2 regions of the Pseudomonas sp. PSE1(2024) genome follow, and region 1 is predicted to be linked to the other one. Evidence: riboswitches for the same ligand, from Rfam matches in the RefSeq annotation. Region 1 holds a riboswitch; the other holds the start of a gene.
The links. Region 1 has a riboswitch for cobalamin ahead of ABTV87_RS15855 (CbtB domain-containing protein). Riboswitches for the same ligand answer to the same signal wherever they lie in the genome.
Positions count from the first base shown of each region.

Region 1 (3,397 bases):
ATCAGCCGCTGGCCTTTGACAGTGATCAATTCCGGGTCGCCGGGGCCGGCGCCGATGAAGTAAACGGTCATCGTTGGATCCTGTAGAAAAGGGGCAGGGCGGTGCGTCACAAGCCCTTCAGATGAAGAATGCTCATGATCGAAAGCGGGGATTATCGGGAATTTACGCCGCGCCGGCCAATGCCAGAGTTGCCTGAGCGTACTTTTGCCGCGAAATCAGCAGTTTTGCCGGGCCGCTGATCAACTGTTCGGCGAGGGCCAGAGCGGCACTTTCAGCTACGCCATAACAGCCGGTGCGTTCGAAGGCGATCTGTGAGTGATGACTCAAACGTTGCTGGTAACTGGCCAGTTCTTCGCTGCTGAAGTACAGCAACGGCAGCGCCAGTTGGGTGGCGAGTTCCTGCAAACCGGGTTCGTCGCGCTTGAGGTCGATACTGGCGAGCGCCTTGACCTTCTCAAGATCAATTCGATGCGCCTGTAACGCCTGGTCAAGTAATGCACGCAGCGTGCTGGCCGGGCAGCCGCGCTGGCAGCCCAGGCCGACCACGAAGGTCGGCGCTGCGCTGTCATCGGTCATGCGTGGTACTGACCTTCGCTTTTGCGGCGGAACAACCAGGCGCTGATCAGGCCCAGGGTCAGCCAGAACGCGACGTTGGTCAGCTGCGAAGCGATTTTGAACTGGGCTTCGAGGGCTTCCGGGGCGAGCATCGAATGAACTTCCGGTTGTGGCGCGCCGATCACATGCGGCACGGCAAGGATCGCCACGCCGAGGATCTTCATCAGCCAGTGACGGCTGAACGCGATCAAGGACAGGCCGACAGCGGTGGAGGCCGCAGTGCCGATCCACCACATCTGCCGCGAGGCCAGATCCGCAGCGGCAGTGCCTGGCAATTCAGGTGGCAGACCCATGGTCGGGGCGAGCACGAAGGTCGCGTAACCGGCCAGACCCCAGAGCAGGCCTTGCGATGTTTTGGTCGGCGCACGCAGGGTGTACAGACCCGCCAGCATCAGGGCGAAACCCACGGCAACCACCAGATTGCCGCCAGTGGTGGAGACCACGCGCTGCCAGCCATCTTCCGGCTCCCAGGCTTCGGCATCGTGTGTATGGGCGGCGGTGCCGGCGGCGTGTTCGTGAACTTCGGCAACCGGTTCGGCTTTCTCGAAGGTTTCGGCCTGCAGAATCAGCGGCGAAACCCAGAAGCTTTGCAGCAACGTCAGGAGCAGGGCGGCCAGAAGGCCGGTGAAACCTGCGGTCTGCGCAATACGCTTGATCATGTCGTCAGGTCTCAGTGGCACGGGAACGCGGCGCTGTGGCGGGTATCGTGCGCGGCGTTGTGCACCGCTTCGATGTGCGAGAAACCGGCGAAATACACGAGGCACGCACCGAGGATCGACGCGCAGACGGCGGCGGTCAGGCGTTGGCTCAGGGTGGTGGTGCTGGATATCTTGTCCGAATTGCTGCCGGTGCTGCTGATGATCGACATGGCGCTTCCCTCTGGAGTGTCAGCGGGTGAATAGAGCGCATGAAAACCCCTGCGGTCGGGCACGCAGAGGTTCGAACAGCGCCCGCCCACCGCGGGTTTGTTATGTTCAGTGGCGATGTCGCGCACTGTGTGTTGCGGGCCGGTCTCCGGGCTCACGAGGGGTGGCTGTCTGCCGACCTGCAAGCGTCACCTTCCCATGCCTGTGGGCACAGTGGATCTGACGCTTCGCTCGCTTACCGTTGCGGGGGCAGCACCGGACTGACATGGCTTTAGAGTAAAGCACATGATTCACCGGTTTCCCGTTTCACCCTGTGAGGGGCACCCGTAACAAGTTGTGTAGGAGACCATGGGTTGGGGAATTTAGTCAATTTTGTGGGCAGATCCGTTGCTGCGGTTATGGCTGCTTAGGGTTCCGCCCTTACGGCGGGTCACTTTTGGCAAACGCCCCAAAAGTAACCAAAAGGTCTCTAACCCTGACGTACGGCCCCTCGCTGAGGCTCGGGGTTCCTTCGCTCCGGGATCGATCCGGGGGCATCGCCTACGGTTTGCTTCGCTGCACCTCCTCTCGATGCATGCGGCTGCGCCGCACGGTCGCTGCGCTCCCACCCCCGGATCAATCCCTCCACTCAGCCTGCCGACGGGCCCTGCGATCAAAAGCGGTACTCGAGCTAACGCTCATTGTGTTGAGTGGGGAGGAGCTTGGGTGTTCGGCTTTGGTTTTGTGGTGGGTTTACCCCTCACCCCAGCCCTCTCCCCGAGGAGAGGGAGCCGATTTGTGGTTTTTTCAAAACTTGAGTTCGACTCGGTACTTCACGTCGGCGTAGCTCTCCCAAACACCTCGTTCAGTTCCCTCTCCCTCCGGGAGAGGGCTAGGGTGAGGGGGGCTCTTGATCTGGCTTTTGCTCTGGCCCTGGCCCTGGCTTTTGATCTCAAGCCCCTTCGGCAGGCCGAGCGGAGGTGTCCATCAGGGGGTAGGCGCGTAGCGCCGTGCGGCGGAGCCGCATACATCGAGAGGAGGTGCAGCGAAGCAAACCGTAGGCGATGCCCCCTGGTGGACACCGTAGCGAGGGAACACTGAGCCTAAGCGAAGTGCCGTACGCCGGGGCAAAAGCCTTTTGGTTCCTTTTTGGCGTTTGAAAAAGGGACTCGCTGTAAGAGCGAAACCGCCAGCGGCAGCACCCGAAGCAACGGATATGCTCTCAATCCCAAACTCCACGAACCATTGACCCATCCCCACACCCTGCGTAGCCTTGCGCTTTCGAGGTTCTTCGGCCCACGCCGAAGCTAAGAAGGGAACGCGGTCCAAGCCGCGGCTGCCCCCGCAACTGTGAACGGTGCTGTTCGCTGCCACGCCACTGCCAACTCAATCCAGAGCCAGCGGGAAGGCGCAGCGAATACCGGGCCAAGGCCCGAACACCGTCAGCCAGGAGACCTGCCTCGTCACAGATTCTCACTTTCAACCGGGCGGGGTGATCCGGTGGCGAACTCTCCAGGCACGCACCCGCGTTGCCGGTCTCGTCCCGTATGCCCGCCACCTTGCCAAAGGGCATCCGATGAAAACACTGGCCAAACTCCCCGTCACCATCGTCACCGGCTTCCTCGGCTCGGGCAAAACTACCTTGCTGCGGCACATGCTCGACAACGCCCAGGGCCGCCGCATCGCGGTGATCGTCAACGAGTTTGGCGAGCTGGGCATCGACGGTGAAATCCTCAAGCAATGCACCATCGGCTGCACCGAAGAAGAAGCCACCGGCCGCGTCTACGAACTGGCCAACGGCTGCCTGTGCTGCACGGTTCAGGAAGAGTTCTTCCCGGTGATGCGTGAACTGGTGGCCCGTCGCGGCGACCTCGACCACATCCTGATCGAAACCTCGGGCTTGGCCCTGCCGAAGCCGCTGGTGCAAGCCTTCCAGT
Region 1 covers NZ_CP158967.1:3,524,934-3,528,330, reverse strand. The annotation lists gene cobM (precorrin-4 C(11)-methyltransferase) at 1-71, opposite strand, end outside; gene ABTV87_RS15865 (cobalamin biosynthesis protein) at 163-576, opposite strand; gene ABTV87_RS15860 (CbtA family protein) at 573-1,274, opposite strand; gene ABTV87_RS15855 (CbtB domain-containing protein) at 1,286-1,483, opposite strand; cobalamin riboswitch at 1,604-1,824, opposite strand; cobalamin riboswitch at 2,728-2,937, shown strand; gene cobW (cobalamin biosynthesis protein CobW) at 3,037-3,397, shown strand, end outside.

Region 2 (3,397 bases), 1.7 Mb from region 1:
GTAGACCGCTTCGCGCTCGGCGTCAGTGAAGGCGTTGTCGGTCATGGCACCAACAGTGCGGCAATCGCCGACGGATTCGACGGGAAATAGAAGTGAACGTACGAGGCGGTCATCCGCCCTTCCCGGTACACCGCTTCCGCGCCGCGCCCGCCGTTGGGGCTGTGGCCACGGGCAATCGGCGTCAGTTCGGTGGTGGTCAGGGAATGGTGATAGGTGTGGCCGCGCAACAGGCCTTCCGGCAGGTCGACCTCTTGCAGCGCCAGTGCGGCGAGGCGTTTTTGCATCACGGCGTCGCCGCTCAACACGCCGACCAAATCAGCGCGGGTGCCTTCGACATCGGTCAGCGAGTCGAGCAGATAAAGCATGCCGCCACATTCGGCGAGCAGCGGTTTGCCGGCGGCATGATGCGCGCGGATCGCTTTGAGCATGTCGGCGTTCTGCGACAAGGCAACGTGGTGCAATTCCGGATAGCCGCCGGGCAGGTACAGACTGTCGGCGTCGGGCAATTGCGCATCGCGGATCGGCGAGAAGAAACTCAACTCGGCGCCCATCGCCCGCAACAGATCTAGACTGGCGCCGTAGGTAAAGGCGAAGGCTTCGTCGCGGGCGACGGCAATTCGCACGCCTTCGAGCAGCTTTTCGGTCTCAATGATTTCAGGCGCGGCGAATTCCACAGCCGGTGGCAGCGCTACCTCGCAAGTGCCGGCCAGCGCTTCGGCGGCGGCGTCGAGGCGCACGTCGAGGTCATTGAGTTCGCTGGCCTGCACCAGACCGAGATGGCGGCTCGGCAGTTCGATCCCGGTTTCCCGGGACAACGCGCCGTACCAGCGCAGGCCTTCGGTGAGGCTGCCTTCCAGCAATTGTGCATGACGCACGGTGCCGACGCGGTTGGCCAGCACGCCGGCGAACGGCAGATCAGGCTGATAGCGCGCCAGGCCTAGCGCCAGTGCGCCGAAGGTCTGGGCCATGGCCGTGCCGTCGATCACGCCGAGCACCGGCACGCCGAAATGCCGGGCCAGGTCGGCGCTAGACGGCGTGCCGTCGAACAAGCCCATCACGCCTTCGATCAGGATCAGATCGGCTTCGGCGGCGGCTTCCCACAACAGGCGACGACTTTCCTGCTCGCCGACCATCCACATGTCCAGTTGATAGACCGGCGCCCCGCTGGCGCGCTCGAGGATCATCGGGTCGAGAAAGTCCGGGCCGCACTTGAATACGCGAACCTTGCGCCCCTGATTGCGATGCAGACGGGCCAGCGCGGCGGTGACGGTGGTCTTGCCCTGACCGGAGGCCGGCGCGGCGATAAGTACCGCCGGGCAGTGACGTGGTTGATTCAAAGTTCGACGCCTTTCTGCGCTTTGATGCCGGCCTGGAAGGCGTGCTTGATCATGCCCATTTCGGTGACGGTGTCGCCCATCTCGATCATTTCCGGCTTGGCGGCGCGGCCGGTGACGATCACGTGCTGCATCGGCGGACGGGCCTGCAGATCGCTGAGCACCTGATCCAGATCGAGGTAACCGTGCTTGAGCGCGATGTTCAGTTCATCGAGCACCACCAGACCGATCGATGGATCGCGCAGCAGTTCGCGGGAGACTTCCCACGCTGCCTCGGCGGCGGCGATGTCGCGCTGGCGGTCCTGGGTTTCCCAGGTGAAGCCCTCGCCCATCACATGAAAACGCACTTGCTCGGGGAAACGGCGGAAAAACAGCTCTTCGCCGGTGCTGTTGCGGCCCTTGATGAACTGCACCACGCCGCACTGCATGCCGTGGCCCATGGCGCGAGCAAGCATGCCGAATGCCGAGCTGCTTTTGCCTTTGCCGTTGCCGGTCAGCACCAGCACCAGGCCGCATTCGTCTGGCGAATTGGCGATGCGTTCGTCGATCACGGCTTTTTTGCGCTGCATGCGCGCCAGGTGGCGCTCGTCGCGTTCGGGGGAATCAGTCATGGGGGAGCTCTCCGTTGAGGCTGGATAACGGCGGGCAGGCACAAGAATAGACGGCAACAAGCCTGGCATCGCCCACCGTGATGCCGCTGGATGGATCAGGCCGGTCTCCGGGCTCATGAGCGGATTGCGCCTGGCTGCGCGCCTTCCCGCTTTTACGCAGTGGCATAAGACGCAGCTTTTACTCATTTACCGTTGCGGGGGCAGCGCCGGGATCGTGAGGGTTCATCGCTTGAAGACCCGCCTCACCGGCTTCCCTGTTTCACTCTGTCGACATGCGCCACAGAGCACCTGAAACAAGCCGCGAAGGTTAGAGGGTTGGGGGTGGAGCGTCAATTGAAGAGGGGCTTGTGCGGCGAATAACTGCCGCCGATCAATTAACTGACGCCAATCTTGTGCCACACTGTCAGCAGTGATATCAAAGAGCCATGCTTTTTGACTGCAGAGAGCACATCACAATAACAAGGGAGAGCACCATGCAAGGCATGATCATCAGCAATCCGCGGCTGGAATTCCTGCGCCCGGTGCTGGAACGCTGGTTTGACTGTATCGACCGCTACAACGCCGTGCGCGGCGACAACGACACGCCCTACTGGCACGACGAAAAAGCCAACCTCGGCCTGCTGTCGGCCGCTGCCTGGATGGCCGAACTGGTCACCCTGCGCGACACCGCCACCCGCAAACAGAACGAGGAAGGCGAGCGCAATGCCCGCGCCGACCTGTTCCTGGCTGGCGCTGAAGATCGCGCCTTCATTCAGGCCACCCAACGCTGGCCGCGCGTCACCAGCCTGAATCTGACGCAGGCCCTGGCGGATATCACCAGCGACGCCAAGCGCATCAGCTACGCCAGCGACCTGAAACTCGGCTGCCTGTTCGTCGCCCCGCAAAAGGCCCAGCACAGCGCCAGCCCGGAAGAGTTGCAGGACATGGTCGACGACCTGCAAAAGGAACACACCTGCGCCGTCGCCTGGTACTTTCCCTACGCCTACCGCAAATTGCGCAGCGAGGCCGGCAACTATCACCCCGGCATTGCCGTGCTGTTCAAGGAAGCCCGCGGCTGAGGGTTGAACCATCGGGCTTGTGCGCTTCTCTATGATTAAGAATGCATTCATAGGGAAGATCAGCAATGCGCAAGCCCCAGCTCGTTTTCGTCATCGTGCTCGCCGGAGGGCTCGCCGCCTGTGGTGAATCCTCCAGCCTGCAAGTCTCCGACGGCACCGGCCCGTCTCCCCGATTGCCCGAACCGAACAAGACCCTGATCCCGACGGTGAACATCGCCCCGGCCATCGGCTGGCCGGCCGGCGCAAAACCGACGGCAGCGGCAGGCACGCAGGTGGCAGCCTTTGCCGAGAATCTCGATCACCCGCGCTGGCTGTACGTATTGCCCAATGGCGACGTGCTGGTGGCGGAAACCAACGCCCCGCCCAAACCCGACGACGGCAAGGGCATTCGTGG
Region 2 covers NZ_CP158967.1:1,842,219-1,845,615, reverse strand. The annotation lists gene bluB (5,6-dimethylbenzimidazole synthase) at 1-45, opposite strand, end outside; gene ABTV87_RS08365 (cobyrinate a,c-diamide synthase) at 42-1,337, opposite strand; gene cobO (cob(I)yrinic acid a,c-diamide adenosyltransferase) at 1,334-1,945, opposite strand; cobalamin riboswitch at 2,027-2,252, opposite strand; gene ABTV87_RS08355 (hypothetical protein) at 2,419-3,003, shown strand; gene ABTV87_RS08350 (PQQ-dependent sugar dehydrogenase) at 3,069-3,397, shown strand, end outside.
Region 2: linked by a shared signal. The riboswitch ahead of cobO (cob(I)yrinic acid a,c-diamide adenosyltransferase) and the one ahead of ABTV87_RS15855 (CbtB domain-containing protein) in region 1 are both predicted to bind cobalamin.